DNA from 3 places in the Janthinobacterium sp. GW823-FHT01H08 genome. Region 2 is predicted to be linked to each of the others. Evidence: predicted binding sites of a transcription regulator. Region 2 holds the regulator's gene; each other region holds the start of a gene.
The links. Region 2 encodes HrcA, which represses chaperone genes, less so after heat shock. Its sites were predicted from a motif close to TTAGCACTCNNNNNNNNNGAGTGCTAA; they were not measured.
Positions count from the first base shown of each region.

Region 1 (9,909 bases), 740 kb from region 2:
GCAAAAAAAACGCGCCGGGATTGCCGGCGCGCTAATTGCAGGTACTGCGGCACAGATTATTTCTGTGCCAGTACCCATTTAACCAGGGTATGGGCTTCCGCATCGCTCACTTGCGGGTTGGCTGGCATCGGGATCGCGCCCCAGGTGCCGGAACCGCCCTTCATGACTTTCGCCGCGAGCTTGGCTTCCGCGTCTTTCTGACCAGCGTACTTGGCAGCCACGTCCTTGAACGCAGGGCCCACCAGTTTCGTGCTCACCGCGTGGCAAGCCATGCAGTTCTTTGCTTTCGCCAAGTCCGGATTGGCCAACGCTGCTTGCGATGCCAGAGCCGATACGGTCAATACACTCACCAACATAAAACGTTTCATTGTCTTTTCTCCAAAGTTACTTCCTGCGGCATTTTACTGTGTTTCCGCAGATGCACCACGAGCCCAGATCAAGCGTTTCAATGTAGTCACGCAATGTCGTCAGAAGGCATAGCTATTCTGCCCCATCTGCGCGCATATGACCATGTTGTTTGTAAGGCGATGTAACGACAGGCGGCCCCGCATCGTCAAACGGGGCCGGCCGTCGCACTGACGCAACAGATCAGCGTTTTTTCAGCTGCGACAGATCCCGCACGGCGCCCCGGTCGGCCGACGTCGTCAGCGCGGCATACGCCTGCAGCGCCTGCGACACGTAGCGCTCGCGGTTGACGGGCAGCCAGGCCGCGTCGCCCTTCGCTTCCATGGCGGCGCGGCGCGCGGCCAGCTCGGCAGCCGTGATGCGCAGGTTGATGGTGCGCTCGGGGATGTCGATGTCGATGAAATCGCCCTCTTCCACCAGGCCGATGGCACCGCCTTCTGCTGCTTCCGGCGAGGCGTGGCCGATCACCAGGCCCGAAGAACCGCCCGAGAAGCGCCCGTCCGTGAACAGCGCGCACGCCTTGCCCAGACCCTTCGACTTGATGTACGAGGTCGGATACAGCATTTCCTGCATGCCGGGGCCGCCTTTCGGGCCTTCGTAGCGGATGATGACGACGTCGCCTTCATGCACGGTGTCTTCCAGGATGGCAGCGACGGCCGCGTCCTGGCTTTCGAACACGCGCGCCTTGCCCGAGAATTTCAAGATGCTTTCGTCGACGCCCGCCGTCTTGACGATGCAGCCCTTTTCCGCAAGGTTGCCGTACAAGACGGCCAGGCCGCCATCCTGCGAGTAGGCGTGGGCCTTGTCGCGGATGCAGCCCGTGCTGCGGTCCGTGTCGACGGCCGCGAAGCGCTCGGACTGCGAAAACGCCGTCTGCGTCGGCACGCCGCCCGGCGCGGCGCGGAACAGTTCATGCACGGCGGGGTTATCCGTGCACATGATGTCGTTTTGCGCGATGGCGTCGGCCAGGGTCGGCGCGTGGATCGTCGGCAAAGTCGTGTTGAGCAGGCCGGCGCGCGCCAGTTCGCCCAAAATGCCCACGATGCCGCCCGCGCGGTGCACGTCTTCGATATGGTATTTGTCCGTCATCGGCGCCACCTTGCACAGGCAAGGCACCTTGCGCGAAATGCGGTCGATGTCGGCCATCGTGAATTCCACTTCCGCCTCGTGCGCGGCGGCCAGCAGGTGCAGCACGGTGTTGGTCGAGCCGCCCATCGAGACGTCGAGCGCCATGGCGTTTTCAAACGCGGCCTTGGTGGCGATGGAACGGGGCAGCACCGAGTAATCGTCCTGCTCGTAATGGCGCTTGGCCAGTTCCACGATCAGACGGCCCGCGCGCAGGAACAGCTGCTGGCGGTCCGAGTGCGTAGCCAGGATGGTGCCGTTGCCGGGCAGGGCCAGGCCCAGCGCCTCGGTCAGACAGTTCATCGAGTTGGCCGTAAACATGCCGGAACACGAACCGCAGGTCGGGCAGGCCGAACGTTCGATCTCGGCCACGTCGGCGTCCGAGACGGTGCTGTCGCCCGCCTTGATCATGGCGTCGACCAGGTCCAGCTTGATGATCTTCTGCGTGCCGTTGACCACCTTGACGACCTTGCCCGCTTCCATGGGCCCGCCGGAAATAAACACGACGGGGATATTGATGCGCATGGCGGCCATCAGCATGCCCGGCGTGATCTTGTCGCAGTTCGAGATGCAGACCATGGCGTCGGCGCAGTGGGCGTTGACCATGTATTCGACGGAATCGGCGATCAGGTCGCGCGAAGGCAGCGAATACAGCATGCCGCCGTGACCCATGGCGATGCCGTCATCGACGGCGATGGTGTTGAATTCCTTGGCCACGCCGCCGGCCGCCTCGATCTCGCGCGCCACCATCTGTCCCAGGTCTTTCAGGTGCACGTGACCGGGCACGAACTGGGTAAACGAGTTGACGACGGCGATGATCGGTTTGTCGAAGTCGCCGTCCTTCATGCCGGTGGCGCGCCACAGGGCGCGGGCGCCAGCCATGTTGCGGCCGTGGGTGGTGGTGCGGGAGCGGTATTGCGGCATGATGGGGTCCTTCCAAGGATGATTGATGCCTGACTGCGCGGATTTCCAGCAAAACCCTGCATGCAGTGGGGGTACGCCAGATTGCCTTGCGCGCGCCCCACTGTCAAATATATGATGCACGTGCCTGTGAGTCGTTTTACATATCACAGCATTCAATCTGCATGGAAACGCATATGAACCTTGAACTGCGCCAGTTGCGCTATTTCGTCACCGTCGCCGAGGAGCTGCACTTCGGCCGCGCCGCCGCGCGCCTGCACATGACGCAGCCGCCCCTGTCGCAAACCATCATGGCCCTGGAAGAACAGCTGGGCGCCCCGCTGTTCGTGCGCACGCGCCGCGAGGTGCAGCTGACGCCGGCCGGCACGGCCCTGCTGCCCGAGGCGCGCCGGCTGCTGGCGCAGGCGCAAGACTTGCCCGCCTTGGTGCGGCGCGCCGCGCAGGGCGAGGCGGGACGTCTGAGCCTGGCTTTTGTCTCCTCGGCCGACTACAGCGTGCTGCCGCCATTGCTGCGCGCGTATCAGACGGCCTATCCGCAGGTGCAGATCGCGCTGCAGGAAGCCACCTCGGACCTGCAGCTCGATGAACTGCTGGCCGGGCGCACGGATGCGGGCCTGCTGATCCCGCCCCTGCCCGAGAAGGCGAAAGGGGAGCTCGATTACCTGCCCGTGCTGGCCGAGCCGCTGGTGCTGGCCGCGCCGTCCGGCCTCGCCATCCTGAACACGCCGGGCCCCGTGCGCCTGCGCGACCTGCCGCCCCTGCCCCTGATTATTTTTCCGCGCGCGATCTCGCCCGCCCTGCACGACGCGATCCTCGGCGTGTTCCGCGCGGCCGGCATCACGCCGCAGATCGGCCAGGAAGCGATCCAGATGCAAACCATCGTCAGCCTCGTCTCGGCTGGCATGGGCATCGCGCTTGTGCCACAATCGGTATCGAATCTGATGCGCCCGGGCGTAGAATACAGGCCGCTGCAGGACGCCACGCCGCTGGTGGAAACGGGCCTGGCCTGGCGCCGCGACAATCCGTCCGCCGTGCTGCAAGGTTTCCTGGCGCTGCTGCGCAAGCAGATCAGCGCTGCCGCCGATTAAATTAAGTGGCCGCTAAGGCAAAAAACCGCCAGCGCCCTCATACTACGCAACCTTGGCTTTAAACAAAGAAAGAAACCCCATGCTGATACACCCGATGCCCGACCCGATAGCCATCCAGATCGGTCCGCTTGCCGTGCACTGGTACGGCCTGATGTATGTGCTGGCCTTTGCCCTGTTCATTATCCTGGGCAGAGTGCGCATCAAGCAGCCGCATATCGCCGTGCTGGGCTGGAAGAAGGAAGACCTCGACGACATGCTGTTCTACGGCATGCTGGGCGTGGTGATCGGCGGACGCCTGGGTGAAGTGCTGTTCTACCGTCCCGAATACTTCCTGCACAATCCGCTCGAGATCTTCATGGTCTGGCATGGCGGCATGTCCTTCCATGGCGGCTTCCTCGGCGTCATCCTGGCCATGTACTTGTGGAGCCGCAAGGCGGGCCGCAACCTGTTCGACGTGCTCGACTTCATCGCGCCGCTGGTGCCGCTCGGCTACGCGGCCGGCCGCCTGGGCAACTTCATCAATGCCGAACTGCCGGGCCGCATCGCGCCGGAAACCCTGCCGTGGGCCATGCAGTGGCCGGGCATTCCGTATCCCGTGCACCCGTCGCCGATCTACCAGATGCTGGTCGACGGCATTTTGGTGTTCATCATCCTGTGGCTGTATGCGCGCAAGCAGCGCCCGCGCATGGCCGTGGGCGCCATGTTCACCCTGCTGTACGGCTGCGCGCGCTTCTTCACGGAATACTTCCGCACGCCGGACTGGGAAGTCGTGTGGCTGGGCGTGCCGATCACCTCGGGCCAGATGCTGTCCCTGCCGATGATCGTCGGCGCCATCGCGCTGCTGGTGTGGGCATATAAAAGCCAGGTGATGGGCACGCCGCCCACCAAGGCCCGCGCTGCCTGATGAACAGTTTAAGCCTGTAACCTGCTTGTAATCACTTTCCATTGCGCCGGCGTTACCGGCGTGATGGACAGTCGGCTGCCCTTCTTGAGCAGCAGCATGTCTTCCAGCTCCGGCATCTGGCGCATCTCGGACAGGGGCAACAGCGCCGTCTTCTTCAGGCCCCGCACGTCGACGCTGATCCAGCGCGGCTGTTCCTGCGTGGCCTTGGCATCGAAATACTTGCCGCCCTCTTCAAACTGGCTGTGATCGGGATACGCGCCGCTGGCCACTTCGGCCACGCCCGCCACGCCCGGCTGCGGGCAGCTCGAGTGATAAAACAGCACGCCATCGCCGACCTGCATGCCATCGCGCATGAAGTTGCGCGCCTGGTAGTTGCGCACGCCGAACCAGGGCATGGTGTGCCCGGGCGCGGCCATCAGGTCGTCGATGCTCACTTCATCGGGTTCGGATTTCATCAGCCAGTATTGTTTCATGCGGACTCCGTGTGAAAGCGCCAGACGTAAAAAAACGGTTGCGCAGGATGCGGCAACCGTTTTCAGTTGTACTTACAAATGTAATGCAAATTGGGCCCCGCCTGTGCCGCTATGCCGGCATCCCGAACCAAACGGTTCAAGGTGGTCACGTTAGTTCAATTTCGGGTTCGTCGAACGAGCGACGCTCACTCCCATCAAACAAAATTCGCAACCGATGCGCATAAATGGTTCAAGGAATATATGGCAATCGCGAACACCGCAGGGTAGACCCAAGTTTACTCCTTTGATCGCGCATCGCAAAGACAAATCGTACCGTGTCCGCTTAAAATCCAATTAATAACACTGAACAAAACCGTAGCGAGCGGCGATGAATTGTGGTCGAGAAGCGCAACTGTGCGAATGCACAGAGAGCATCGCAGGCCGCAAGGCGCGACGCGTAGTAGGTTTGGTTCGGTGTTTAAAAAAGGTTTTCCTGGGGCGTCAATGCGCTGTCCAGAACGGTGTGCATGGCCGAGATCTTTTGCTTCACTTCCAGGATCGTCAGTTCCGACAGCGGACCTTGCGGCGACTTCACGGAAAGGAATTCCGCGGCCACGCCCAGGGCGGCCAGCACGGCGATGCGGTCATTGCCCTTGACCTTGCCCGCGTCGCGGATGGCTTTCATTTTGCTATCGAGATAGATCGCCGCTTCGCGCAGCGCGCGCTCTTCGCCGTCGCGGCAGACCATGCTGTAGGACTGGCCCATGATATTGACATCGACACGCGGCATTACGCTTCCTTCTCGTTCTCGGCAAGATAGGCGCCTGCCTCCGAAGCGGCTTGCTCCAGGCCGGCTTGCACCAGTTCGGGAATTTTTTCCAGCAACGCCTCGACCCGCTCCTGCGCCTCGCGCATGCGCTGCACATACAGGGCGTTCTCGGCGGCCAGCGCGGCATTGTCCTTGCGCAGTTGCGCGTTTTCACGGCGCAGCGCATGGGTCATTTCGGCCAGCAGGCCTATTTTGTCGGATAATTCGTTGAATTCGGAAATCATCCCGCCACTATAGGGCGGACGCTCCATGGGCGTCAATCGAATCACGCCGCTGTCACACATATTTACATCAATGCAGGTCAGTTGCCGTGAAATACACGCTTTTTCCGGCGCGTTTCGCCATCTGCACGCATCCGCCGGCGCCGCGATGGCAGCGTTTTACTCGTCGACGTAATCGGGTTCGATATCGAGACCGCCATAGCGGTTTTCGCACGAGCGGCGCGTCAATTCCTGCTTGCCGCTCTTGCCATCAAGCACCATCGTCAAGTCGCGGCAAGTACGGTGGTAGCTGCCAGGTTTGGCGTCCGTCCGCGAGGGCGTCAAAGTGACGCGCAAGGGCACGGCATTGCCCAGCCCCTTGTTGCTCCATTCACGGCTCTTGCCATCCTCTTCATCTTTCAAGGTGCGCACGGCGGCCGTCAGCAAGGATTTCTGTTCCTTCGCATTCAGCTTGGCGATGGTCACGTCGGACAGGAAAGGCGGATACACGACGGGCGCCGGGTCCTTGCCCTGCACATCCCAACGGCCGCTGTTCTGCGAACACGTACGGCGGCTCAGGTCTTGCGACTTGTCGCCCGCCGTGACGACGAATTTCAGGTCGCGGCAGATGTGCGCCTTCAGGCTGTGTTCCGTCATGCCGGAGTTGCTGAAGTTATATGTGACTTTCACCCGCACGCCACGGTCGCCGCCGTTGTCCCACACATGCGCTTCCTGGTCGTCGTCGTCCTTGTTGAGGTCGTTGAACAGCTCGTTGAGCAGCATGTCCTTTTCCAGCGGCGTCAGGGTCGCCACGGTGATCTCGTCGAGAATCGTGGGCGTTTGCGCGGCGGCATTGCCCAGGCAGGCGAGGCCGACGAGGGCGGCACCGAGCAGGCGCAGGGCGGGACGGGAAAGAGTCGATGGCATGGTGTGCTTTCTGGTACAGGGGAATATTGATATGCAATTGCAATCATCTTATCAAAGTCCATAGCAAAACTCTGTTTCCTGTGCGTACAGGAACGCCGTTCGCCTGACGGGCATGCTAGAGTCGCGCCTGTTGCTGACGCCCGGGAACGAGGCTTGCGTTTGCGCAAACCCTGCGTAAATGCAGGCTGCGTAGAACGTCCAAGCTTATCTTCCCGGAGAATAAGCCCTTGAATAAGCCCCCTACCGTCCCTATAATTAGCACTCGTTAGTAGAGAGTGCTAACAAACTCTTTCGTAGCAATCCTCAAGACATGATGGTGTCTGCCGGGCAACAGCAGGGAACGCTACGCGGCGGGCGACGCCGCGATGCCACCACTGCCCAGCGCCGGCATGCACCCGATGCCATGGGGTTTGCTTGACCGTTGCGGGCTGCTTTCAACGGCGGTCACTGAAAGCACGCCTGGCGCTGTGCCAGGCATGTATTCATTTAGCAACACCTATCCATTGAACTTTAAGGAGTTTTGTATGAATCTGCGCCCATTGAACGATCGCGTCATCGTCAAACGCCTCGACCAGGAAACCAAGACTGCGTCCGGCCTCATCATTCCTGATGCAGCTGCTGAAAAACCGGATCAAGGCGAAGTCCTTGCCGTAGGCAATGGCAAGATTCTCGACGACGGCAAAGTCCGTCCTCTGGATGTCAAAGTGGGCGACCGCGTCCTGTTCGGCAAGTACGCCGGCCAAACCGTCAAAGTTGACGGCGATGAGCTGCTGGTCATGCGCGAAGAAGACATCATGGCGATCGTCGTCAAGTAATTGTTTCCACGTTGTAGACAGATACATCCCGAAACTCAGGAGAATTGAACATGGCAGCTAAAGAAGTAGTATTCGGCGACGCAGCGCGCGCCAAGATGGTCGAAGGCGTCAACATCCTCGCCAACGCAGTCAAAGTCACCTTGGGCCCGAAAGGCCGCAACGTCGTGCTGGAGCGCTCGTTCGGCGCCCCTACCGTCACCAAGGATGGTGTGTCGGTAGCGAAAGAAGTTGAACTCAAAGACAAGCTCATGAACATGGGCGCGCAAATGGTCAAGGAAGTGGCTTCCCGCACCAGCGACAACGCCGGCGACGGCACCACCACCGCGACCGTGCTGGCACAAGCCATCGTGCGCGAAGGCATGAAGTTCGTTGCCGCCGGCATGAACCCGATGGACCTGAAGCGCGGTATCGACAAAGCTGTTGCAGCGACCGTCGAAGAACTGGCGAAAATCGCCCGTCCTTGCACCACGACCAAGGAAATCGCCCAGGTTGGCGCGATCTCGGCGAACTCGGACTACTCGATCGGCGAGCGTATCGCTGAAGCGATGGAAAAAGTCGGCAAAGAAGGCGTCATCACCGTTGAAGACGGCAAGTCGCTGAACGACGAGCTGGACATCGTTGAAGGCATGCAGTTCGACCGCGGCTACCTGTCGCCATACTTCATCAACAACCCAGAGAAGCAAGTTGCCGTCCTGGACAGCCCATTCGTCCTGCTGTGCGACAAGAAAATCTCGAACATCCGTGACCTGCTGCCGGTACTGGAACAAGTCGCCAAGGCTGGCCGTCCACTGCTGATCATCGCGGAAGACATCGAAGGCGAAGCGCTGGCTACCCTGGTTGTGAACAACATCCGCGGCATCCTGAAAACCTGCGCAGTGAAAGCACCAGGCTTCGGCGACCGCCGCAAAGCCATGCTGGAAGACATCGCTGTCCTGACGGGCGGCCAGGTGATCGCTGAAGAAGTCGGCCTGACCCTGGAAAAAGTGACCCTGGCCGAACTGGGTCAGGCGAAACGCATCGAAGTGGGCAAGGAAAACACCATCGTCATCGATGGCGCCGGCGAAGCTGCCTCGATCGAAGCACGCGTGAAACAAGTGCGTGTACAGATCGAAGAAGCGACCTCGGACTACGACCGTGAAAAACTGCAAGAGCGCGTGGCCAAACTGGCTGGCGGCGTTGCCGTGATCAAGGTTGGCGCAGCCACCGAAGTCGAAATGAAAGAGAAGAAAGCCCGCGTTGAAGATGCACTGCACGCCACGCGCGCTGCCGTGGAAGAAGGCATCGTGCCAGGCGGCGGCGTAGCCCTGCTGCGCGCACGCGCCAACATCACGGTCAAGGGCGACAATCCTGATCAAGACGCTGGTATCAAGATCGTCCTGCGCGCAATGGAAGAGCCGCTGCGCATGATCGTGCAAAACGCCGGCGAAGAAGCTTCGGTCGTCGTGGCAGCCGTCCTGGCTGGCGCGGGCAACTACGGCTACAACGCTGCCAACGGCACGTATGGCGACATGGTGGAAATGGGCGTTCTGGACCCAGCCAAAGTGACCCGTTCGGCGCTGCAAAACGCCGCTTCGATCGCTTCGCTGATGCTGACGACCGACTGCATGGTCTGCGAAATCGCTGACGACAAGGCAGCCGGCGGCATGGGCGGCGGCATGGGTGGTATGGGCGGCATGGGCGGCATGGACGGCATGATGTAATGTCCTGCGGCCAGTCGCGCAGGCGACGGCGCACCTGGCCGCATACGCCGGGACAGGGCTGGCAGGCCAAAAGCTGCCAGCGCCTCCCCGGCGGCCCCGAAAGCCACCTCCCACGGAAGGTGGCTTTTTTTCGTCTTGCTTTTTAGAAATTTCAACGATTGCCCGCCTGCACGTTTTGCTTTAGCATGGCCGCCATCGTCCCTCTTTCTCACGCCACCATCATGCAGCCACGCGCCTCTTCTTCCAAAACCACCATCATCGCCGGCATCCTGGCCGGCTTGCTGGCCGCCGGGCTCGGCGCTTTCTACCTGCACCAGCAAGGCGCGCCGCACGGCACCAATGCCCCGGCCGCGAGCAGCCAGGCGGCGCCAGAACAGAGCGCGCGCGCCGTCGATGCGCTGATGGCATTGCCGGAAATCAAGGCCTGGTCGGCGCATATCGAAAAGGCTTCGGGCGGCCGCGCCCACGGCGCCGTGATGGAAACGTCGCCCGACGTGCGTCTCATCGATGGCAAGCCCTACTATGACCTGAACTTTGTGGAAA
Region 1 covers NZ_CM179504.1:5,201,908-5,211,816, forward strand. Annotated here, with positions in the region: gene AC3RCG_RS23330 (NAD(P)H-binding protein) at 1-35, shown strand, start outside; gene AC3RCG_RS23335 (c-type cytochrome) at 57-368, opposite strand; gene ilvD (dihydroxy-acid dehydratase) at 589-2,454, opposite strand; gene AC3RCG_RS23345 (LysR family transcriptional regulator) at 2,628-3,539, shown strand; gene lgt (prolipoprotein diacylglyceryl transferase) at 3,619-4,443, shown strand; gene AC3RCG_RS23355 (EVE domain-containing protein) at 4,452-4,916, opposite strand; RNA gene ssrS (6S RNA) at 5,007-5,184, opposite strand; gene AC3RCG_RS23365 (cell division protein ZapA) at 5,374-5,685, opposite strand; gene AC3RCG_RS23370 (DUF904 domain-containing protein) at 5,685-5,948, opposite strand; gene AC3RCG_RS23375 (hypothetical protein) at 6,105-6,851, opposite strand; gene groES (co-chaperone GroES) at 7,376-7,666, shown strand; gene groL (chaperonin GroEL) at 7,717-9,366, shown strand; gene AC3RCG_RS23390 (hypothetical protein) at 9,588-9,909, shown strand, end outside.
Region 1: groES (co-chaperone GroES) is a predicted target of HrcA. The motif match lies at 7,107-7,133, and genes of this name have one in related genera.

Region 2 (9,909 bases):
CGAGCCCTTGAGCAATGCACAAAGGGTTTCTATTTTGCAAGAATATCTGCTGCTGCGCCTGCGCACCGCGCCGCCACGGCGCCAGGCCGGCGCGGCCGAACATGCCATCGCGGCCATTGAGGCGGCATCGGGGCAGGTGCGCGTGGATGGCCTGGCGCAGCAGCTGGGCGTGTCGCGCCAGCACCTGGCGCTGCAATTTCGCCAGCAAGTGGGCATCAGCCCGAAGCTGTTTGCCCGCATCTGCCGTTTCCGCGCCGCCAGCCAGGCCATGCAAAGCGTGGCGGGACAGCAGGACTGGGCGCAGGTGGCCTTGCAATATGGTTATTTCGACCAGTCGCACCTGATCCACGACTTCCAGGAATTCGCCCGCAGCTCGCCCGACGCGTGGCTGACGGGCCGGCGCGCGTGAGCACCTTCCATTTTTCCAATCGCCACGCGCACGCCGGTGGCATGATGGCGTTATTCTTCATTCACCAGGAGCAGAACATGATCAAGGGCTTGCGCACCGTCACCTATCCCGTCCCCGACCTGGACAAAGCCAAAGCCTGGTACAGCCAGGTATTCGGCACGGCACCGTATTTCGACCAGCCGTTCTATGTCGGCTTTGCCATCGGCGGCTTCGAGCTGGGGCTGCTGCCGGACGGCCAGCCTGGCACGCAGGGCAGCGTGACGTACTGGGGCGTGGATGGCATCGAGCAGGAAGTCGAACGCATCGTGGCACTGGGCGGCAGCCTGCACCATCCGATCACTGACGTGGGCGACGGCATCCGCACGGTGGAATTGCTCGACCCCTTCGGCAACCAGATCGGCCTGATCGACAATCCCCACTTCGATACGGCCAAGGTCGTCTAGGCCGCCTCGTCTTGCAGCCATACGCGGAACTGCTGCAAGGCCAGTTTCTCATGTGCCGCCTCGGGCGTGATCAGGTAATACGCGCGCTGGCCGCGCAGTGGGCGCTCGCATGCGATGCGCAGCTCGCCGCGCGCCAGTTCCGCTTCGACCAGCATACGGGGCAGCAAGACCACGCCCTGCCCCTGCACGGCCGCCATGGCCAGCATGGAAAACAACTCATAGCGGGCGCCATAGCGCGCCAGTTCCCCATCGACCTGCATGGCGTCAAACCACTGACGCCAGGCGCCCGGGCGCGTACTTTGCTGCAACAAGGTCAGTTCCAATAAATCCTGCGGCTGCCAGGCGCTGCGCGCCGCCAACAGGCGCGGGCTGGCGACAGGCACGATTTCTTCGTGCATGAGCAAGGTGGCGCGCGTGCCGGGCCAGCGCGCCAGCTGCTCGGGCGTGCCCGCGTACAAGGCGCCGTCGTATTCCGTATCGGCAAACATGAACGGCTTTGTATAGGCATCGATATGCACGACGATATCGGGGTGCAAACCGGCCAGCGACGACAGCCGCGGCATCAGCCAGCGCGTGGCAAACGTGGGCACGGACGCGAGCTGCAGCGCCCCGCCGCCGCCCTGGCGCGCCATGGTGTCGAGCGTGTCGCGCTCCAGGCCGTCGAGACGGGCCGCGATCTGGCGCGCATACGCAGCGCCGGCGCTGGTCAGCAGCACGCCATGGCGCGTGCGCTGGAACAATTGCACGCCAAGAAAGCTTTCCAGGGAAGATATCTGGCGCGACACGGCGCTTTGCGTCAGCGACAGTTCGCGCGCCGCATGCGTGTAGCTCTGGTGGCGCGCGGCCGCTTCGAAACAATTTAGCGCTTGCAGCATGGGAATTTTGCGTGACATGGGGGTATCGGGCCGGTGAAAGGCTCCAGTATGCCGCAAGATATGCGCATCACGCATGTCTGGGTGCAAAAAAATCGTTTGCGCAAGGCTAGGCAAAAACCTACCATGAGCCATATTCAATCTTGCGCCGATCACCGGCGCTCACCTGCGAGGCCTGTGATGAGCAAAACCGTATTCGACTGGAATTCCCCCCTGCTGCTGGAAGAACAACTGACGGGCGACGAACGCGCCGTGCTGGAAGCGGCCCGCGACTATTGCCAGGGCAGCCTGGTGCCGCGCGTGCTTGAATCGTTCCGCCATGGCCGCACGGACGCCGCCATCTTCCGCGAAATGGGCGAGCTGGGCTTGCTGGGCACGACGATACCCGAAGAATACGGCGGCGCCGGCCTGAACTACGTCTGCTACGGCCTGGCCGCGCGCGAAGTCGAGCGCGTCGATTCGGGCTACCGCTCGATGATGAGCGTGCAATCGTCGCTGGTGATGGTGCCGATCAATGCCTTCGGCAACGAAGAAACCAAGCAGAAATACCTGCCGAAACTGGCGACGGGCGAATTCATCGGCTGCTTCGGCCTGACGGAACCGAACCATGGTTCCGACCCTGGCAGCATGGTCACGCGCGCGCGCAAGGTGCCGGGCGGCTACAGTATCTCCGGCGCCAAGATGTGGATCACCAACAGCCCGATCGCCGACGTGTTCGTCGTCTGGGCCAAGGACGATGAAGGCGCGATCCGCGGCTTCGTGCTGGAAAAAGGCTGGAAAGGCCTGTCGGCGCCGGAAATCCACGGCAAGGTGGGCTTGCGTACCAGCATCACCGGCGAAATCGTCATGGATGAAGTATTTTGCCCGGAAGAAAACGCCTTCCCCGACGTGCGCGGCCTGAAAGGTCCATTTACTTGCCTGAACAGCGCCCGCTACGGCATCGCCTGGGGCGCGCTGGGCGCGGCCGAAGACTGCTACCTGAAGGCGCGCCAGTACACGATGGACCGCCAGCAATTCGGCCGCCCATTGGCTGCGAACCAGCTGGTGCAAAAGAAACTGGCCGACATGCTGACGGAAATCACCATGGGCTTGCAAGGGTGCTTGCGCCTGGGCCGCATGAAGGATGAGGGCTCGCCCGCCGTGGAAATCACGTCCATCATGAAACGCAACAGCTGCGGCAAGGCACTGGACATCGCCCGCATGGCGCGCGACATGATGGGCGGCAACGGCATTTCCGACGAATTCGGCGTCATCCGCCACCTGGTCAACCTGGAAGTGGTGAACACCTATGAAGGCACGCACGATGTGCACGCGCTGATCATCGGCCGCGCCATCACCGGCATCGCCGCCTTCAGCAACTGATGGACGCCCTGGCTTCCACCCTCGCCTCCACCCTGCGGCCCGCGCCGTTGACGGGCTTGCGCGTGCTCGACCTGTCGCGCGTGCTGGCCGGCCCGTGGGCCGGGCAAATGCTGGCCGACCTCGGGGCCGACGTCGTCAAGGTCGAGCAGCCGGGACGCGGCGACGACACGCGCTCCTGGGGTCCGCCATATCTGAAGGACGCGGACGGCCGCGATACGGCCGAGGCCGCTTACTTCCAGTGCGCCAACCGCAACAAGCGCTCCTTGTGCATCGACCTGGCTGCCCCTGAAGGGCAAGCCCTGGTGCGCAAGCTGGCCGCCGAATCGGACGTGCTGCTGGAAAATTTCAAGCTCGATGGTTTGAAGCAATACGGCCTCGATGCGGCGAGCTTGCTGGCGCTCAACCCGCGCCTCGTGTACTGCTCCATCACGGGTTTCGGCCAGGATGGGCCGTATGCGGCGCGCGCCGGCTATGACTTCTTAATCCAGGGCATGGGCGGCTTGATGAGCATCACGGGCGTGCCCGATGGCCAGCCGGGCGCCGGACCGCAAAAAGTGGGTGTGGCGCAAACGGACATCCTGACGGGCCTGTACGCCACCATCGCCGTGCAGGCCGCATTGGCCGAACGCGAGCGCTCGGGCCTGGGCCAGCATATTGACCTGGCCCTGCTCGACGTGCAAGTGGCCGCGCTGGGCAACCAGGCCGCCAACTACTTGTGCGGAGGCAAGGTGCCGCAGCGCATGGGCAATGCGCATCCGAACATTGTTCCGTATCAAGACTTTCCCACGGCCGATGGCGACATGATTCTGGCGATCGGCAACGATGGACAGTTTTCGCGTTTTTGCGCCGTCGCCGGCCACCCGGAATGGGCGCAGGACGAACGCTTCGCCACCAACCCGCAGCGCGTGGCGCACCGGGCGGTGTTGATACCGTTGATGCGCCAGACCACGGTCATGCGCACGACGGCAGAGTGGATCAGCGCGTTCGAGGCGCAAGCCGTGCCGTGCGGCCCCGTCAACCGCATCGACCAGGTCTTTGCCGACCCGCAAGTGGTGGCGCGTGGCTTGAAAGTGGAGATGCCGCATCCGACGGCGGGCACGGTGGCGCTGGTGGCCAATCCCGTGCGCCTGTCCGGCTCGCCGGTGCAATACCGCTTGCCGCCGCCCTTGCTGGGGCAGCATACGGACGAGGTATTGCAGCAGTGGCTGGGGTTGGACGGTGCGGAGATTGACGGCTTGCGTGAGCGCAAGGTGGTGTAAATGTTGGTCGTCTGGACGTAGGTCGGATTGGCGCTTGCGCGTAATCCGACTTGCACAGCCAACAATGTTGTCGGATTACGGCCCGCAGGGCCTAATCCGACCTACGATTCCATTCACTTGAGTACCAGTTTCAATGCCGGTTTTTCACCGTAATCGTCATAGCGCTCATTGATGCCGGCGATGCAAAATGTGATTTCTTCCAGCAAATCAGGCACTTTCGCCTTCATCGCGTCAGCGTCCTGCACCACGATGTCCAGCACTTCGTTCGGTTTCAAACGGAACTGCGTCATGTTTTCATCGTCGCGCAAGTAGCTGAGGCAATCGACCCAGGCATCCATGCTGTTGCCGTAGAACGCGGGGAAACCGAAGGCTTGCACGCATTGCGCGTGAAAGCTCGCTTCATCGGTGATGTCTTTTCCATTCAGGATGGCTGTGGCCATAGTCTTCCTCAGTTCTTCAGCGACAGCACATCCTGCATGTCGAACAGGCCCGTCGGCTTGTCGGCCAGGAAACGCGCGGCGCGCAGGGCGCCGTGGGCGTAGGTGACGCGGCTGCTCGATTTGTGGCTGATCTCGATGCGCTCGCCGATGCCGGCAAACAGCACCGTATGGTCGCCGACGATATCGCCGCCGCGGATGGTAGCAAAGCCGATGGTCGACGGATCGCGTTCGCCCGTCACGCCTTCGCGGCCGTACACGGCGCATTCCTTCAGGTCGCGGCCCAGGGCGCCGGCCACCACTTCACCCATTTGCAGGGCCGTGCCCGACGGCGCATCGACCTTGAAGCGGTGATGCGCTTCGATGATTTCGATGTCGTAGCCTTCGGACAGGCTTTTCGCGGCCAGTTCCAGCAGCTTCATGGTGACATTCACGCCCACGCTCATGTTCGGCGCGAACATGATGGCCGTCTTTTCGGCGGCGGCGGCAATGGCGGCCTTGCCCGCGTCATCGAAACCGGTGGTGCCGATGATCATCTTGATGCCATGCTCGGCGCAATACGCCAGGTGCTGCAAAGTGCCTTCGGGGCGCGTGAAGTCGATCAGGTAATCGGCATTGGCCAGGCCGGTGGCCAGGTCCGACGCGATCAGCACGCCGGCAGGCTTGCCGAGAAAGGCGGCGGCATCCTGGCCGACGCTCGGCGAGCCGGCGCGGTCGAGGGCGCCGGCCAGCACGGCGTCGGGTGCGTTGCTGACCGCTTCGATCAGGATATGGCCCATGCGGCCGCTGGCGCCAGCGATGGCAATTTTCAGTTCAGTCATTTTATTCTCTTACAACAACTTATTTGGTGGGTTCGGCGGCAGGCGTCGGTGCTGGCTCGGCGGCAGGCGCCGTTGCTGGTGCTGGTGCAACGTCAGGCTTGCTCACAGGAATGGCAGGAGCGGCATCGGCCGGTACCGGCACGGCGCTCGGCGCCACGGGCGATGGCACGACGGCGGCAGGCACGTCAGCCTTGGCGACCTTGGCGAATGGCGACGGACCGGCGATGCGGTCGATATACTCTTTCTCCGTCGGCAAGTTGCCGCCTTCGAAACGTTCAACCTTGCCATCCTTGCCGAAGTACACGACCACGCGGCTGCTGGTGGTTTCGCCACTGCCCCGCGCCAGGCGGAATGGATAATCCCAGCGGTCGGCATGGAAGATATCGGTCAGCAGCGAAGTGCCGAGGACGAAACGCACCTGGTCGCGCGTCATGCCTACTTTCAACTGGGCCAGCATCTCTTCGGAGACAAAGTTGCCTTGTTGAATGTCAGGACGGTAGGGCGAGAAAAACCACATGAATTTTTGCAGCGGCGTAATGGTGGTCGTTTGTGCGCCCTGTTCGGGAACCAGTTCCTTGCCTTCTTTTTGAGCAGCTGCCGGCTTTTCGCCAAGAATGCCACGGTTGGCGCAGCCGGACACGGCCAGCGCGACACAGACCATGCCTGCCACGACTGGTGCTCGAAATGAAATACGGTGCCAGAGAGATGGCAATACAGCCGGGGTTACGCGCATAAATGACCTCAATTGGATGAACAAAACGCCAGGAGTGACCGGCCCGCCAAAAAAAAGCATATTTTGGCACTCTCCGACAAAACGCTATATGATAAAGCACCTGACCCACATACGAGCAACAAACATGAGTAACAATCCTAGTGATCTCAAGGCAAGCGGCCTGAAAGCCACCCTGCCACGGCTGAAGATACTCGATATCTTCCAGAGTAGCCCGGTACGCCACCTGACCGCGGAAGACGTCTACAAGATTCTGCTGGCCGACAATATGGATGTCGGCTTGGCAACTGTCTACCGTGTCCTCACGCAATTCGAACAAGCCGGCTTGCTTAACCGCAACCATTTTGAAACCGGCAAGGCGATTTTCGAACTCAACGAAGGCTCCCACCATGACCACCTGGTGTGCCTCGACTGTGGCCGGGTCGAAGAATTCTTCGACGAAGAAATCGAAATCCGCCAGCAAAAAGTGGCCGAAGAGCGCGGCTTCAAGATCGCCGAACACGCCCTGGCCATCTACGGCAACTGCACCAAGACAGCTTGCCCGCACAAAACAGCCTGACCCACGCCGGCCGTTCCCGCAAGGGGCCGGCCGGCGCAGCATTGAACCGCATCAATGATGGCTGAGCGCGCTCGACAGCAGCTTGGCCGTGATGTCGACGATCGGAATGACGCGCTCGTAAGCCATGCGCGTCGGTCCGATCACTCCCAGCGTTCCCACGATCTTGCCGTTGACTTCATACGGCGCCGTCACCACGCTCATCTCATCCATCGGCACCAGGTTCGATTCGCCGCCGATGAAAATCTGCACGCCCGTCGCCTTGCTCGACACGTCGAGCAGCTGCATCAAGCCCGTCTTTTGCTCGAACATGTCGAACATCTGGCGCAGCGAATGCATATTCGATGACAGATCGCTCACGCTGAGCAAGTTGCGCTCGCCGGAAATGACCATGTCGTCGCTATGGTCGGCCATCGCTTCGCTGCCCGCTTCTACGGCCGCCTGCATCAAACTGCCCATGTCGTCGCGCAACTGGCGCAGCTCGCCTTGCAGGCGCACGCGCACGGCGTCGAACGACAGGCCGCCATAATTCTGGTTGATGTAATTAGCCGATTGCACCAGTTGCGCCGGCGTATAGTCGGCCTCCGTCAGCAATAAACGGTTCTGCACATCGCCGCCGGGCGCGACGATGACGAGCAGGATGCGCTTTTCGGACAGGCGCAGGAATTCGATTTGCTGGAACACGGATTCGCGGCGCGGGCTGAGCACGACGCCGGCGAACTGCGACAGCGACGACAGCATCTGCGCCGCGTTGGCGATGGTTTTTTGCGGCTGCGGCGTCTGCAGGCGCATGCGCGACTCCACCAGGTGCTCGTCCAGGTGCCGGACGGTCAGCAAGGTGTCGACAAAGATGCGGTAGCCGCGCGGCGTGGGGATGCGTCCGGCCGAGGTATGCGGACTGGACACATAACCGAGCTCTTCCAGGTCGGCCATGATGTTGCGGATCGTGGCCGGCGACAGGTCGAGGCCGGAAATTTTCGACAAGGCGCGCGAACCGACCGGCAGGCCGTCGGCGATATATCGCTCGACCAGGGCTTTCAGCAGTGTTTGGGCACGTGTATCGAGTTGCATGGTGTCTTAGGTAAGCAAATATTCTTTAAACAAGCATATTGTTAAGCAAGCGGCAACGAAAGCGGCCGAACGTGCATCAACAGCGCCTATTATGCACGTTCGCCCGTCCGACGGCGATCAATCTTCCAGCTGCCCCTGCAGCCACAGCAGCAATTCATCAAAGTTGGCGCAGATGGCGTCGGGCTGCACGCCGGCGGCCAGATGGGCATCGCTGCCCTTGCGGTTCATCCACACGGCACGCATGCCCGCCCCTTGCGCCCCCGTCACGTCGAAATACAGGTCGTCCCCCACATACACGGCCTCATGCGGCGCCACGCCCAGCGCGGCGCAAGCGGCCAGGAAGATGCTGGCGTCAGGCTTGGCGACGCCGAAATCGCTGGCGGCAATCGACACTTTAAAATGCTGCGCCAGGCCGATAATTTCAAGGTCCGCATTGCCATTCGAGATCGAGCCGACCAGCATGCGCTGCCCCATCCAGGCCAGGCCGGGCAAGACATCGTCATACGGCTGCACGCGATGGCGCGCCGCCAGGAACTGCGCGATGGCGCCGTCGACCAGGGCGGGATCTTCGCCGGCGGCCTCAAAGGCGGTCAGCAATCCCGCGCGGCGCAGCTCGATCAAATTGCCATGGAAATGCGGTTGTTCATTGAGCATGGCCAGACGGTGCTGGCGCAACAGCTCGATGGAAAACTGCTGCGCCACCTTGGGCGCATGCGTGGCCAGCCAGTCGTGCAGCAGGGTTTCGGCGGCGGCAATCACGGGCGCGATGGGCCACAAGGTATCGTCGAGGTCGAACAGGATGGCCTTGGGCGGCACGGCAGGTTTTACAGGGGCAAGAGACATGGAACTCACTATATAGATGCCGCGTCACGGTGCGCAGCCCGCAGCTATTGTCGCACCGATCGCCGCCGCCGGCATGGCGGCGCCCCCATGAAATGGGGCCGGGCCGGCGCTTCCCGGCGAAAAATTGTTACAGGGTGATACAAGGCAAGATCATCCGGCTTGCCAGATAGACTAAAATAGGCGCCATTCCAATGCGGCGCCAGCGTCCGCGTTGCGCTACCCAACCTAATTCGTTTTGGAGAATGTATGAAAAATTTGTACCTGCGCTCGATGCTGGCGGCGGCTTGCGCCGTCACATTGGCGGCCTGCGGCGGCAGCGGCGGCAATCTGTATCTGAGCGGCCAAGTCGTCAATCTGGCAAAAGATGGCCTGATTCTGCTGAATGACGGCGAACGCCTGCCTGTCACCTCAGGCCAGACTTCCTTTGTTTTCACCAAGCTGGTCAGCACCGATGACCGCTACGATATCACCATCGCGCAACAGCCAAAAGGCGCCGTGTGCACGATTACCAATGGCGCCGGCAAGGCATCGAGCTATACCGTGACCACGGCCCAGGTGATTTGCGTGACCAATACCTACCCGCTGAGCGGCACGATCACGGGCCTGACCGCCGACGGTTTGACCCTGGCCATCGGCAATATCACCACCAGCCCGCTGAAAGGCAGCACCAGCTATACGTTCCCGAATGTCAACGACGGCATTGCCTACAATATTTCCATCGCGACGTATCCAACGGGCCAGACGTGCAGTTTCGTGGGTTCTGCCAGCGCCAACGGCCGCGATGTCGTCGGCACCATGGGCTCAGCCGCCACGACCGGCGCCGCACTGAACTGCACGGCGCAGTAAGCCACGCGATTCGTCACCACTATATTGGATTGGAGAAATACATGAAGTTATCCTGCCTGCGCCCTATCGCCGCGCTGCTGTTGACCCTGGGATTGGCTGCTTGCGGCGGCAAGGCCTCGTATGATGTCAGTGGCACCGTCAGCAATTTGAACACCGAAGGCCTGGTCCTGGTCAATGGCGGCGATCCGCTCCCGATCAAAGCCGGCCAGACCTCGTTTACCTTTGGCAAGCGCATCGACTATGGCACCGACTACAACATC
Region 2 covers NZ_CM179504.1:5,939,235-5,949,143, forward strand. Annotated here, with positions in the region: gene AC3RCG_RS26740 (DUF6597 domain-containing transcriptional factor) at 1-409, shown strand, start outside; gene AC3RCG_RS26745 (VOC family protein) at 451-852, shown strand; gene AC3RCG_RS26750 (LysR substrate-binding domain-containing protein) at 849-1,745, opposite strand; gene AC3RCG_RS26755 (acyl-CoA dehydrogenase) at 1,905-3,086, shown strand; gene AC3RCG_RS26760 (CaiB/BaiF CoA transferase family protein) at 3,086-4,345, shown strand; gene AC3RCG_RS26765 (barstar family protein) at 4,459-4,785, opposite strand; gene dapB (4-hydroxy-tetrahydrodipicolinate reductase) at 4,794-5,603, opposite strand; gene AC3RCG_RS26775 (outer membrane protein assembly factor BamE) at 5,623-6,264, opposite strand; gene fur (ferric iron uptake transcriptional regulator) at 6,461-6,892, shown strand; gene hrcA (heat-inducible transcriptional repressor HrcA) at 6,944-7,960, opposite strand; gene AC3RCG_RS26790 (HAD family hydrolase) at 8,078-8,803, opposite strand; gene AC3RCG_RS26795 (hypothetical protein) at 9,050-9,649, shown strand; gene AC3RCG_RS26800 (hypothetical protein) at 9,691-9,909, shown strand, end outside.

Region 3 (9,909 bases), 1.4 Mb from region 2:
GCGCCAGCGAGGCGATCTGGTCGATGGAAATATGCCAGGCAAAGCCTTCGAGGCGCGTGCGGATCTGGCCGGGCAAAGGATCGGCCGCATCGACTTCGCAGCGGTACTGGCCCAGGTGGGGACGGCACAGCACGGGAATGGCAAAGGCCGAGGTGCGCTTGCCCTTGACGAATTTCTGGCTCAGGTCGCCAAAGTTTTCATGCGTGATGGTATCGAAGCGGGCTTGCCCAAAGCCCATCTTGACGAGATTTTCCTTGCGCTGGCGCGAAAACAGGGCATCGACGGCATCGTAGATATTCTTGTTGAAGATGCGGTCCAGCGGCTGGCGCTCGTCCGACATCTTTTCGAACACGGCGCTGGAATTGGGCGCGTTGGCGTCGATGGAAATGAGGATGAAGGGCTTGCTGTTCAGGCGCGGCGGCACGACGGCCATGTCGTTGCCGTACAGTTGCGTCAGGGCCACGTCCCACAGGGTTTCCACGCCCAGGTTGTCGGCCGCGCCGCCGTCGAACAGGTGCACGTAGGACGGCGATTCGCGCGACTCGGAACCGAGTTCCGGCACGAACGTATTTTTCGGACGGAAACGCTCGAAGGTGACGGAATCGAACACGCCGGGAAAGGCGGCCGAGGTGGCCACGGCCGTGGCCAGGCGGATATCCTGGATCGGCGAATGCAGGGTGCCGTAGAAATACTCATAAGAAAACACCACGCGCTTGCCGCCATCGGTGGCATCCGTCGCGTTGGCCAGGAAGATGGGGCCGTCGTGCGGCAAGTCCTCGTAGGTTTTCTTGTCGTACAGCACATCGTCGAATACGTCGGACAGGAAGGACGTGCGCGTCTTGTTCGTCAACAACATCGTCGTCAGGTTGGCCGGTTTCAAAATGGTCTGGCCGAAGAAATCCGTTTTCAGCTTGCTGCGCAGCAAAGGCCAATCCGTCTGCCTGCCATGCAAGGCATAGTAGCCGCCCGCGATGGCGCCGCCGGACACGCCGGAGATGGCCGAGGCGCCGCTGACGAGACCGAACTGCTCCAGCTGCTCCAGCGAGGCGGCCGAGAAATTGGCTGCGCGGCTGCCTCCGCCGGACAGGGCGATGCCGATGAAGTGGTCGTTGGGCATCGGGTTCTGGATGCGCGCCTTGGGCGCGTCGATGCGCAGGCGCGGGGCTTCCTGCACGGTGAACGTGCGGTTTTCCACGCCGCTGTTGGGGCGCAGGGCGAGTACCGTGCAGCCGCTCAGCAGCGCGACGAGGATAAATGGTGCGAACAAGCGTGGCTTCATGCGTGATCTGTGCGTAGTCATTGGTTGGGATACGGACGGAAACGTGTGCGATTCTAGCAAACTTGCTGGTGATTAAGCATGCAGCTGATATGCGAGGAGGGCGGCGTTGTAGCCCGCGTGTACCAGCATGGGCGCCAGCAGCGCGCCGCTGCGTTCGTACGCGAGGCCCGCGCACAGGCCCAGCACAAAGGCAGGCAGCATGGCGGAGGGCGGATGCATCATGGCAAACAGCGCGGCGCCGATGGCGATGGCTTGCCAGGCCGGCAGCGAACGGCGCAAGCCGCCCTGCAGCAAGCCGCGGAAAATGAATTCCTCGCATAGGGGCGCGGCCAGCACGCCCAGGGCCAGCAGCCACAGGCTGTCCCACGAACTGCCGCCCGCTGCCGCCGCAGGTGCTTGCAGCACGAGCGTGCAGGCGATGCCGCAGAGAGCCGATACGGCCGCGCCTGCCGTACCCCAGCGCCAGGGGTGCCGGCCTCGTGCCATGCGCGGCACGCCGGCCGTCTTGCTGCGCCAGTAGACCAGGCGCAGCAGCACATACGTGAGCACGCCAGCCACCTTGTCCTTGAGCAGGATCAACAGCAGGATTTGCAGAATAAAAAACAGCATGGCGGCGATCAGGCCGTCGGCTGCCGTGACCCTGGCCGGCGGCGAGGCGGACGGGTCGAGCAGGTAGGGCAGCGCATCGCGTGCTTTTTGCCACAGGGCCACGGCCAGCGCCGCCGTCAGCACGACAAACACCAGTTGCTGCGCCAGGCTGCCGGCGGCCAGCGCGGCGATGTACAGGCCGGTCAGCAGCAGGTATAGATACGTGTAGGCCGGCCGTATCTTTACCGCCGCCTCGGTGGCCAGCGGATCGCTGGCAAACACGCCCAGCGCCACGGCGATCGCCGAGTACAGGGGGATGCCGGCCAGGGCCAGCAGCATCAAACCCGCCATGTCCCACCGCCAGGCGTCTTGCCAGGCCAGCGCCGCGCTGAACAGGATCAAGGGGTAGAGCAGGGCCAGCGCGGCCCACAGCTGGGCTTTTTGCCGCAGCGCCTGGTCGACGGCGACGGGAAACGTGTACAGCAGCCACAGCGCGCCGCCTTCCTTGTTGAGGGTCTGGAAGGCCGACATCATCAGCACATAAGTGCCGAGGAAAAAGCCGGTAGAGGCCAGCAAGACGGGGCTGGACAGCAGCTCGTGCAGGTCGCGCGCCTGGCCCGAGAACAGGGCCTGGCCACCGAGGATCAGCAAGGGCAGCAACAGGGTTTGCACGAGAAAATTGCGGTCGCGCAGCAGCAAGGTCAGCTCGCGGCGCTGGATCACCGTGCCGGGGCGGGCGCGCCACTTGCCAGCGGACTGGTTCGCAGGGGAGCGCTTGCGGCCGGCCTCGCGCTGGCCCGCGCCCACCACGCCGTGGCGCAGCTGGCGGCGCAGCAGGGCCATGCCCAGCTGCATCAAGCACAGGCATTGCGCCAGCAGCAGGACGGCCGGCAAGGCTGCTGCCGCACCTTGGGCATTGAGCAAACTCACCAGCAGGCCCGGCGGCGTCCAGCCGGTCCAGGCCGGCATGGCCGCCGCCCACGCGTGGGCAAAGCCGCCCGTACCCATGCCGAACGACATGCCCATATACATGGGAAACAGGCCGGCCACCGACAGCAGGGCCTGCAAGTTGCCCAGCTGCGCAGGACTGAGCGACAGGCGCAAGCCCGTGTCGATCAGGGTACGCAACATGGCTGCCAAGGCCAGCAGGAGCAGGCAGGCAAACAGCCCCGACAGCGGCGAAAACCAGCCCTGGCCCGAATACCAGGCGATCATGGTGGTGCCGGGCCACAGCACCAGCAGGCCGAGCGGGTTGACCAGCGTGCGTTCGAGCACGCGCGCCCACAGCAGGGTGCCCTTGTCGACGGGCAGGGTGACCAGCCATTCCAGGTCCCAGTCCGGCTTCGACAGTTCTCCCATGCCCAGCGGCAGCAGCAGGCTCACCAGCCACAGCAGCGCCAATTGCAAGGTCAGGGCACCCGCCAGCGCCGCACTGAACGGTTGCTCGATCAAGTGGGCGATGACGGGCGCCATCACGCGCTCGCCTGCCTGCAGGCTGCCCTTGGCCTGGCAAACGGTCACCTGGTCGAGCAGGCAATGCATGTTCAGCAGGTTGTGGCGGGCGATATTGCCGGAGGCAAATAGCATGGGCAAGACCAGCAGCGCGCCCAGCAGCCATCGCCCTCGTTTCTTTCCTGGCGTGGCGGGCCGGCTCTTGCCTCCCCGATGGAACGCCAAGCCCTTGCCGCTGACGTTGAGCAGGCGCTGCAGGCGCAAGCGGGTCAGCAGCCAGACGGCGCGCCAGGCGGTGGGCGGCGCCGGTGTCATGCGGTTTCGTCGGTGAGTTGCAAAAAGAGGTCTTCCAGGCTGCCGTCGCTGGACAGCTGCTGGCGGATCTCGTCCAGGCTGCCCGTGGCGACCAGGGCGCCACGGTGGATGATGGCAACCCGGCTGCACAGCTTTTGCGCCATGTCGAGCAAATGCGTGGAAACAAAAATGGTGGTGCCGGCCGCGGCGATGCGCAGCAAGCGTTCCTGCACGTCGCGCGACGCGCGCGGGTCGAGGCCGTTGATCGGTTCATCGAGGATCAGCACGGCGGGATCGTGGATCAGCGCGCACGCGAGGCCCAGCTTTTTCTTCATGCCCAGCGAATAATTGACGGCGAAATCCTCGCTCGCCTCGTCCAGGCCGAATTCCGTCAGCAGACGCGCCGTGCGCGTGGCCGCCTCGGCGCGTGGATAGCCATGCATTTCGGCCACGAATTGCAGGATTTCACGTCCCCGCAAATAATCGTAGAAGATGGGATTGTCGGGCAGGTAGCCCACCTTGCGCTTGACGGCGGCGCCATCGCGGTGGCAATCGAGGCCATCGATCAGCACGCGCCCGCTGCTGGGCACGAGGATGCCCATCAGCATGCGGATGGTGGTGGTTTTACCGGCCCCATTCGGGCCCAGGAAGCCGAAGACCTCTCCTTTGCCCACTTGTAAGGTCAGCGGCTTGACGGCCTCGAAGGTGCCGTAGTGTTTGGACAAACCTTCGAAGCTGATCATGGCGCACCCAGCGCGGCCAGCAGGCGCCGCTCGCCATCGGGCGTGAGGCGCAGGGCACGGCTGTCGAGTTCGCGCTCGGCCCAGCGCCGGCGCAGGGCCAGCTGCAGCAGGCCCGCCCCCAGCGCCCCGCCCAGGTGGGCGCGCCGTTCGCTCCAGTCCAGGCAGGCACAGGCAAAGCGGCGGCGCTGACGCTGCAATTGCGGCACGTCGATGCCCAGCGCCGCCATGCCGGCCGCACCCGCTTCCGACAGGCAATATTTGCCTTCGCCATCATCGTCGAGCAGCCAGCCTTGCGCGTGCAACTGGTCGTGCATGGCGACGGCGACCGTGCCGGCCATGTGGTCGTAGCAGGTGCGCGCATGGCGCAAGCGGTCCGGCGTGGAGGGTGTAAACGGCGTTGCGGGCACGCCGGCCACCACCAGCAGCGCTTCCAGCGCCCGCGCCACCTCCGTACTGGCCAGACGGTAGTAGCGGTGCTTGCCCTGCGCCAGCATCGACAGCAAACCGTCGTCGCGCAAGCGCGCCAGATGGGCGCTGGCCGTCGAGGCGCCTACCTCGGCCAAGGTGGCCAGTTCCGTGGCCGTGCGCGCATGGCCATCGAGCAGGCTGCACAGCATGCGCGCGCGGGCCGGTTCGGCGATGGCGCCGGCCAGTTGCGCCAGGCCCATGTCGGCCGAGGGAAGTTTGTCATCCATGATTCGTCCGTGGGCGAAGTGTTGTGGTGGAAGGGGCAGCATACTCGTGTCCCCACCTCACTGCAATGGAATGCGCATGCCGCTCGCCGACCCTTTTTCCGCCGTCACCCACGCGGCGCCGTATGACTACTATCGCCGCCTGGCGGAAGGCCCGCCGCTGCGTTTCGAGGCGTCGCTCGATTGCTGGCTGGCAACGGGCGCGGCCGGCGTGCGGGCCGTGCTCGAGCATCCCGCTTGCCGCGTGCGCCCGCCGGGGCAGGCCGTGCCGCTCAACCTGGCAGGCACGCCGTGCGGCGCCATCTTTGCCGAACTGGTGCGCATGAACGAGGGCGAGCGGCATGCCGTGCAGAAACAGGTGCTGGCGCGGGCGCTGGGCCAGGTGGACCTGGCGCGCCTGCATGGACGGGTGATGCAGTTTGCCGGCGACCGCGTTCCCGGCAGCGCCGCGCAGCTGAACGAGGCGATTTTTGAGCTGCCCCTGTTCGCCATGGCGGACTTGCTGGGCTTTGCGCCAGCGCAATGGCCGGCGCTGGCCGCCTGGACGCGCGACTTTGTCGCCTGTTTGTCGCCGCTGAGCAATGGAGAACAACTGGCCGGCGCGCAGCAAGCGGCCGATGCCTTGCTGCACGGTTTTACCGTATTGCTGCGCGAGGCGGATGCCTTGCCCGGCAGCTTGCTGCACGACATCGTGACCGGGGCGTATGCCGTCGGCTGGCAGGCGTCTGGCGGCGTACTGGCCAACCTCGTGGGCTTGCTGTCGCAGACGTGTGACGCCACGGCAGGTCTGCTGGGCAATGCCACGGTCGCTTTGTGCACGCAGCCGCAGTTGTTCGCGCAACTGCGCGCCGCACCCCAGCGATGGCCGGCTTTGCTGCGCGAGGTCAGCCGGCATGACCCCGCGATCCACAACACGCGCCGCTACACGGGCGATGCCGTGGAATTGCCCGGCGTGCGCATACCGGCCGGGCAGACGATCATCGTCGTGCTGGCCAGCGCCGGCCAGGCGGAGTCGGGTTTTGGCCATGGCCGCCACGCCTGTCCGGGCCAGTCCATCGCCCAGACGATTGCCACTGCATGCCTGCAGGCATGGGCCGACGGGCTGGAAGACATGCCGCTGGTCTGGTCGTACCGGCCTTCGCTGAACGCCCGCATCCCCGTTTTCAGCAATGGAGAAATAGCATGATTGCCGTGATTTTCGAAGTCTGGCCCAGCGCCGAAGGACGCCAGCAGTATCTGGATCTGGCGGCCGCGCTGCGTCCCTTGCTCGCTGAAGTCGATGGATTCATGTCCATCGAGCGCTTCAGCAGCCTGAGCGAGCCAGGCAAACTGCTGTCGCTGTCTTTCTTTCGCGACGAAGCGGCACTGGCGCAGTGGCGGCAGCTGGAAGCGCACCGCGCGGCGCAATCGGCGGGCCGGCATGGCGTGTTCGACGATTACCGGCTGCGCATCGCCGGCGTGGTGCGTGATTACGGTATGCTGGAGCGGCAACAGGCGCCGACCGACAGCCGCCAGCGCCACGATGTCTGATGCTTAGCGGGGCAGGGCGCCCTGCGTGATTTTTACCTTGACCCGGTAGGTGGGCGCGGCCGCGTCCAGGGCGGGCGGCGTGGCCGGATCGACGTCGAGCAGGGTGAACGTCAGGTGGTTGACGGTCACGGAGCTGGCGGCGCCGGGCATGGACTCGGACAAGACGATATCGGTGGCGCCCGCGCTGTTGAGCAAACTGAAACTGTAGCTGACGTAGCCTTTCCACACGCACACGGCGCCCTTGCGGCAGCGGCTGTCGTTGACGCGCTCGAGTTTCAGGGTATCGGTGGCCGTGATGGCGACCTGTTCGCCCGGCGAGAGCACGTGGGTGACGCTGCGCGGCGTGTTTTCCGCGTCGCCGGCGCTGCCAGCCGCGCCGCAGCCCGCCAGCACGGCCAGGCAGGCGATGAACAAGGGTAACAACCACGTTCGGTACGATTGATGTAGATAGTGCATGTTTTTCCTTTCAGGTAGAGCGTCCCGGCGTGGCGTCCACGCGTGGGATGAAAATGATAATAACAAAATGATATTTTTCTGGCGCACTATTGGCGCGCTGCCGATGAATTGACGCGCCGGCCACGCGGCGCGCCGATTACTGCGTAGAATGGCTGTTTTGAAAATCAGGAAACAACCATGAAAAAAACCGACCTGGCCAAAAGCGATGCCAAGAAACTGATGGGAAAGATGAATGTTCCCGGCGCCGGTGCATTCGGTAAGGAAGCGGTGGTCGTCGACCGCCGCGAGCAGCGCAAGCGCGATCAGGCGCTGGGCCTGGTGCCGTTCGCCGTCAAGCTGAACAGCGATCTGGTGTTGCAATTGCAGACCCTGGCCAAGGAGCGCGGCGCGGATCTGAATGAATTGGTCGCCGAGCTGATCACCAAGGGCTTGGCTGCAGCATAAAGGCTGACAATGTTTATCTGTTGATAAATATCATTTATAAAACTAAAAGGCGCCTTGCGGCGCCTTTTGCATTGCGGCATTGCTTTCGATTACACGTAGGCCGCCAGGGCGCCCTTCATTTTCTTCAGCGCCGCCACTTCGATCTGGCGGATGCGCTCGGCCGATACGCCGAACTCTTCCGCCAGCGCGTGCAGCGTGGCGCCGGAACCGTCGTCGTTGGCCAGCCAGCGCGTTTCGATGATGCGGCGCGAACGGGCGTCCAGTTTGGACAAGGCCGTTTCCAGGCCTTCCGATTGCAGGCGCGTCACTTGTTCCGCTTCCAGCACCTTGGTCGGCTCGCTTTGCTCCGACGACAGGTAGGCGATCGGCGAAAACTTGTCGTCTTCATCGTCGGTCGGCGATTCCAGCGCGATGTCGCGGCCGCTCAAGCGCGTTTCCATTTCGATCACTTCTTCGCGCTTCACGTCGAGCAGCTTGGCCAGCGCATCGATCTGCTTCGGCGTCATCGCATCGAGGCCCGTCTTGTGGCTGCGCAGATTGAAGAACAGCTTGCGCTGTGCCTTCGTCGTCGCGACCTTGACCAGGCGCCAGTTTTTCAGGATGTACTCATGCATCTCGGCTTTCACCCAGTGCATGGCGTACGACACCAGGCGCACGCCCTGGTCCGGATCGAAACGTTTCACGGCTTTCATCAAGCCGATATTGCCTTCCTGAATCAGGTCGGCATGCGGCAAGCCATAGCCCAGATAGCCACGGGCAATCGAGACCACCAGGCGCAGGTGCGACAGCACCAGTTCTTGCGCGGCGGCCAGGTCATTTTTTTCGCGCAGGCGTTTCGCCAGCGAAATTTCTTCGTCGTGGGTCAACATGGGCAGACGGTTCACGGCCGAAATATAGGCGTCGATATTGCCCAGATTGCCAGTGAACCCGAGGCCCAGCGCATTACTTTTGGTCGGAACCAATGCGGATGTTGCGGACATCATAGTCATGTTTTCTCCCTCGTAGTCTTGCTTTGTTCCAGTTGGCCACATCACACGACGTGGCCCGATTGTCTGTTCTGTTTTGCGTATTCGGTCTTGCACTTTGCAGATCGCGGCACCATCTTCATCTGGCGTCCATGGCGGTTCTGCTGTTGGTATGTCCCTATATTAGCACTCTCTGCCTGAGAGTGCCAATCAGCACATTTAATCGTCCTGATAGCCTAAATGCTATGGCGAATGAATGCTTGATAAATATGTCTGAACAGCGATCTGAACAGCACTGCAGGCCGCTTCACGACAACATGGCTAGTCTACGGCCTCTGGCTGAAGCGAGCCTTAAGAATACTTGCTAAATATCAAGATAACAGCAGATGGGGATGGCGAGGCGCATGGCGGCGCCAGGAGCGCCGCCATGGAAAGGAAGGTCAGTTCAGGCGCGCCAGGTGGCGCTGCACGCAGAGGAAGGCGCCGATCAGGCCCAGGCCGGCGCTGACGGCCAGCAAGCCGGCCATCGGCAGCGGCGCCAGCGGCACCAGCTGGAATTCGGACGCATACAGGCGTGCAAACTCGGCAATCGCGGTATTGAGCGGCTGCAAGGCCAGCGCCACGGCGCCCAGGGCCAGCGCACCGGCGCACAGGCCCAGCAGGGCGCCCGTGTAATAGAAGGGGCGGTGGATGAAGGTATCGGTGGCGCCGATCAGTTTCGAGATGCTGATTTCATCGCGCTGCTGCATCACTTGCAGGCGGATGGTATTGAAGACCACGGCGATGACGGCCACGCCCAGGGTGATGGCCAGCAATAGCAGCACCAGGCGCAGCACGCCCAGCAGGGCCGCCAGACGCTTGACCCAGGCCGAATCGACTTGCGCCGATTCCACGCCGGGCAGGTGGCGCAGCTGTTCCGCCACGGCATCGACGTCCTGCGCTTCGCTGGCGCTGCTGAAGGCGTCGAGTTTCAGCACATAGCTGTCGGGCAGGGGATTGTCGCCCAGGGTGCTCAGTACGTCGGCCAGGCCGTTCTTGTTCTTCAGCGTATCGAGCGCCTGTTCGCGCGGGATGAAGACGATCTTCGCCTTTTGCTCGCCGACGATCTTGCGCATGGCGCTGGCCAAGGCCACGGCTTGCTCGCGCGGCGTGTCTATTTTCAGGAAAACGCTGATTTCCGGGTCGACGGACATTTGCTCCGACATCGGGCGCACATTGTCGAGCATGGTCAAGCCGGCGAACGGCAGCGACAGGGCGATGGCGACGACGAGCACGTTCAGTAAAAAGCCGCCTGGCGACTTGCGCAAGTGAATCAGCGCCGAACCGAGCGCGAAGCGGTGTTGACGGAACCAGCCTCTCATGCCTGTTCTCCCTGCGCGTCGTCCTGGTCGGGAGCGGGCGCAAAGTCGGGATCGGGCGGGGCGAAGACGGGCGCTTGCGTGGCCTTGTCGATGGCGACCAGCTGG
Region 3 covers NZ_CM179504.1:1,209,882-1,219,790, forward strand. Annotated here, with positions in the region: gene AC3RCG_RS05460 (patatin-like phospholipase family protein) at 1-1,267, opposite strand, end outside; gene AC3RCG_RS05465 (CPBP family intramembrane glutamic endopeptidase) at 1,352-3,634, opposite strand; gene AC3RCG_RS05470 (ABC transporter ATP-binding protein) at 3,631-4,356, opposite strand; gene AC3RCG_RS05475 (ArsR/SmtB family transcription factor) at 4,353-5,051, opposite strand; gene AC3RCG_RS05480 (cytochrome P450) at 5,128-6,234, shown strand; gene AC3RCG_RS05485 (antibiotic biosynthesis monooxygenase family protein) at 6,231-6,578, shown strand; gene AC3RCG_RS05490 (hypothetical protein) at 6,582-7,034, opposite strand; gene AC3RCG_RS05495 (hypothetical protein) at 7,212-7,478, shown strand; gene rpoH (RNA polymerase sigma factor RpoH) at 7,568-8,461, opposite strand; gene ftsX (permease-like cell division protein FtsX) at 8,884-9,804, opposite strand; gene AC3RCG_RS05510 (cell division ATP-binding protein FtsE) at 9,801-9,909, opposite strand, start outside.
Region 3: rpoH (RNA polymerase sigma factor RpoH) is a predicted target of HrcA. The motif match lies at 8,627-8,653, and genes of this name have one in related genera.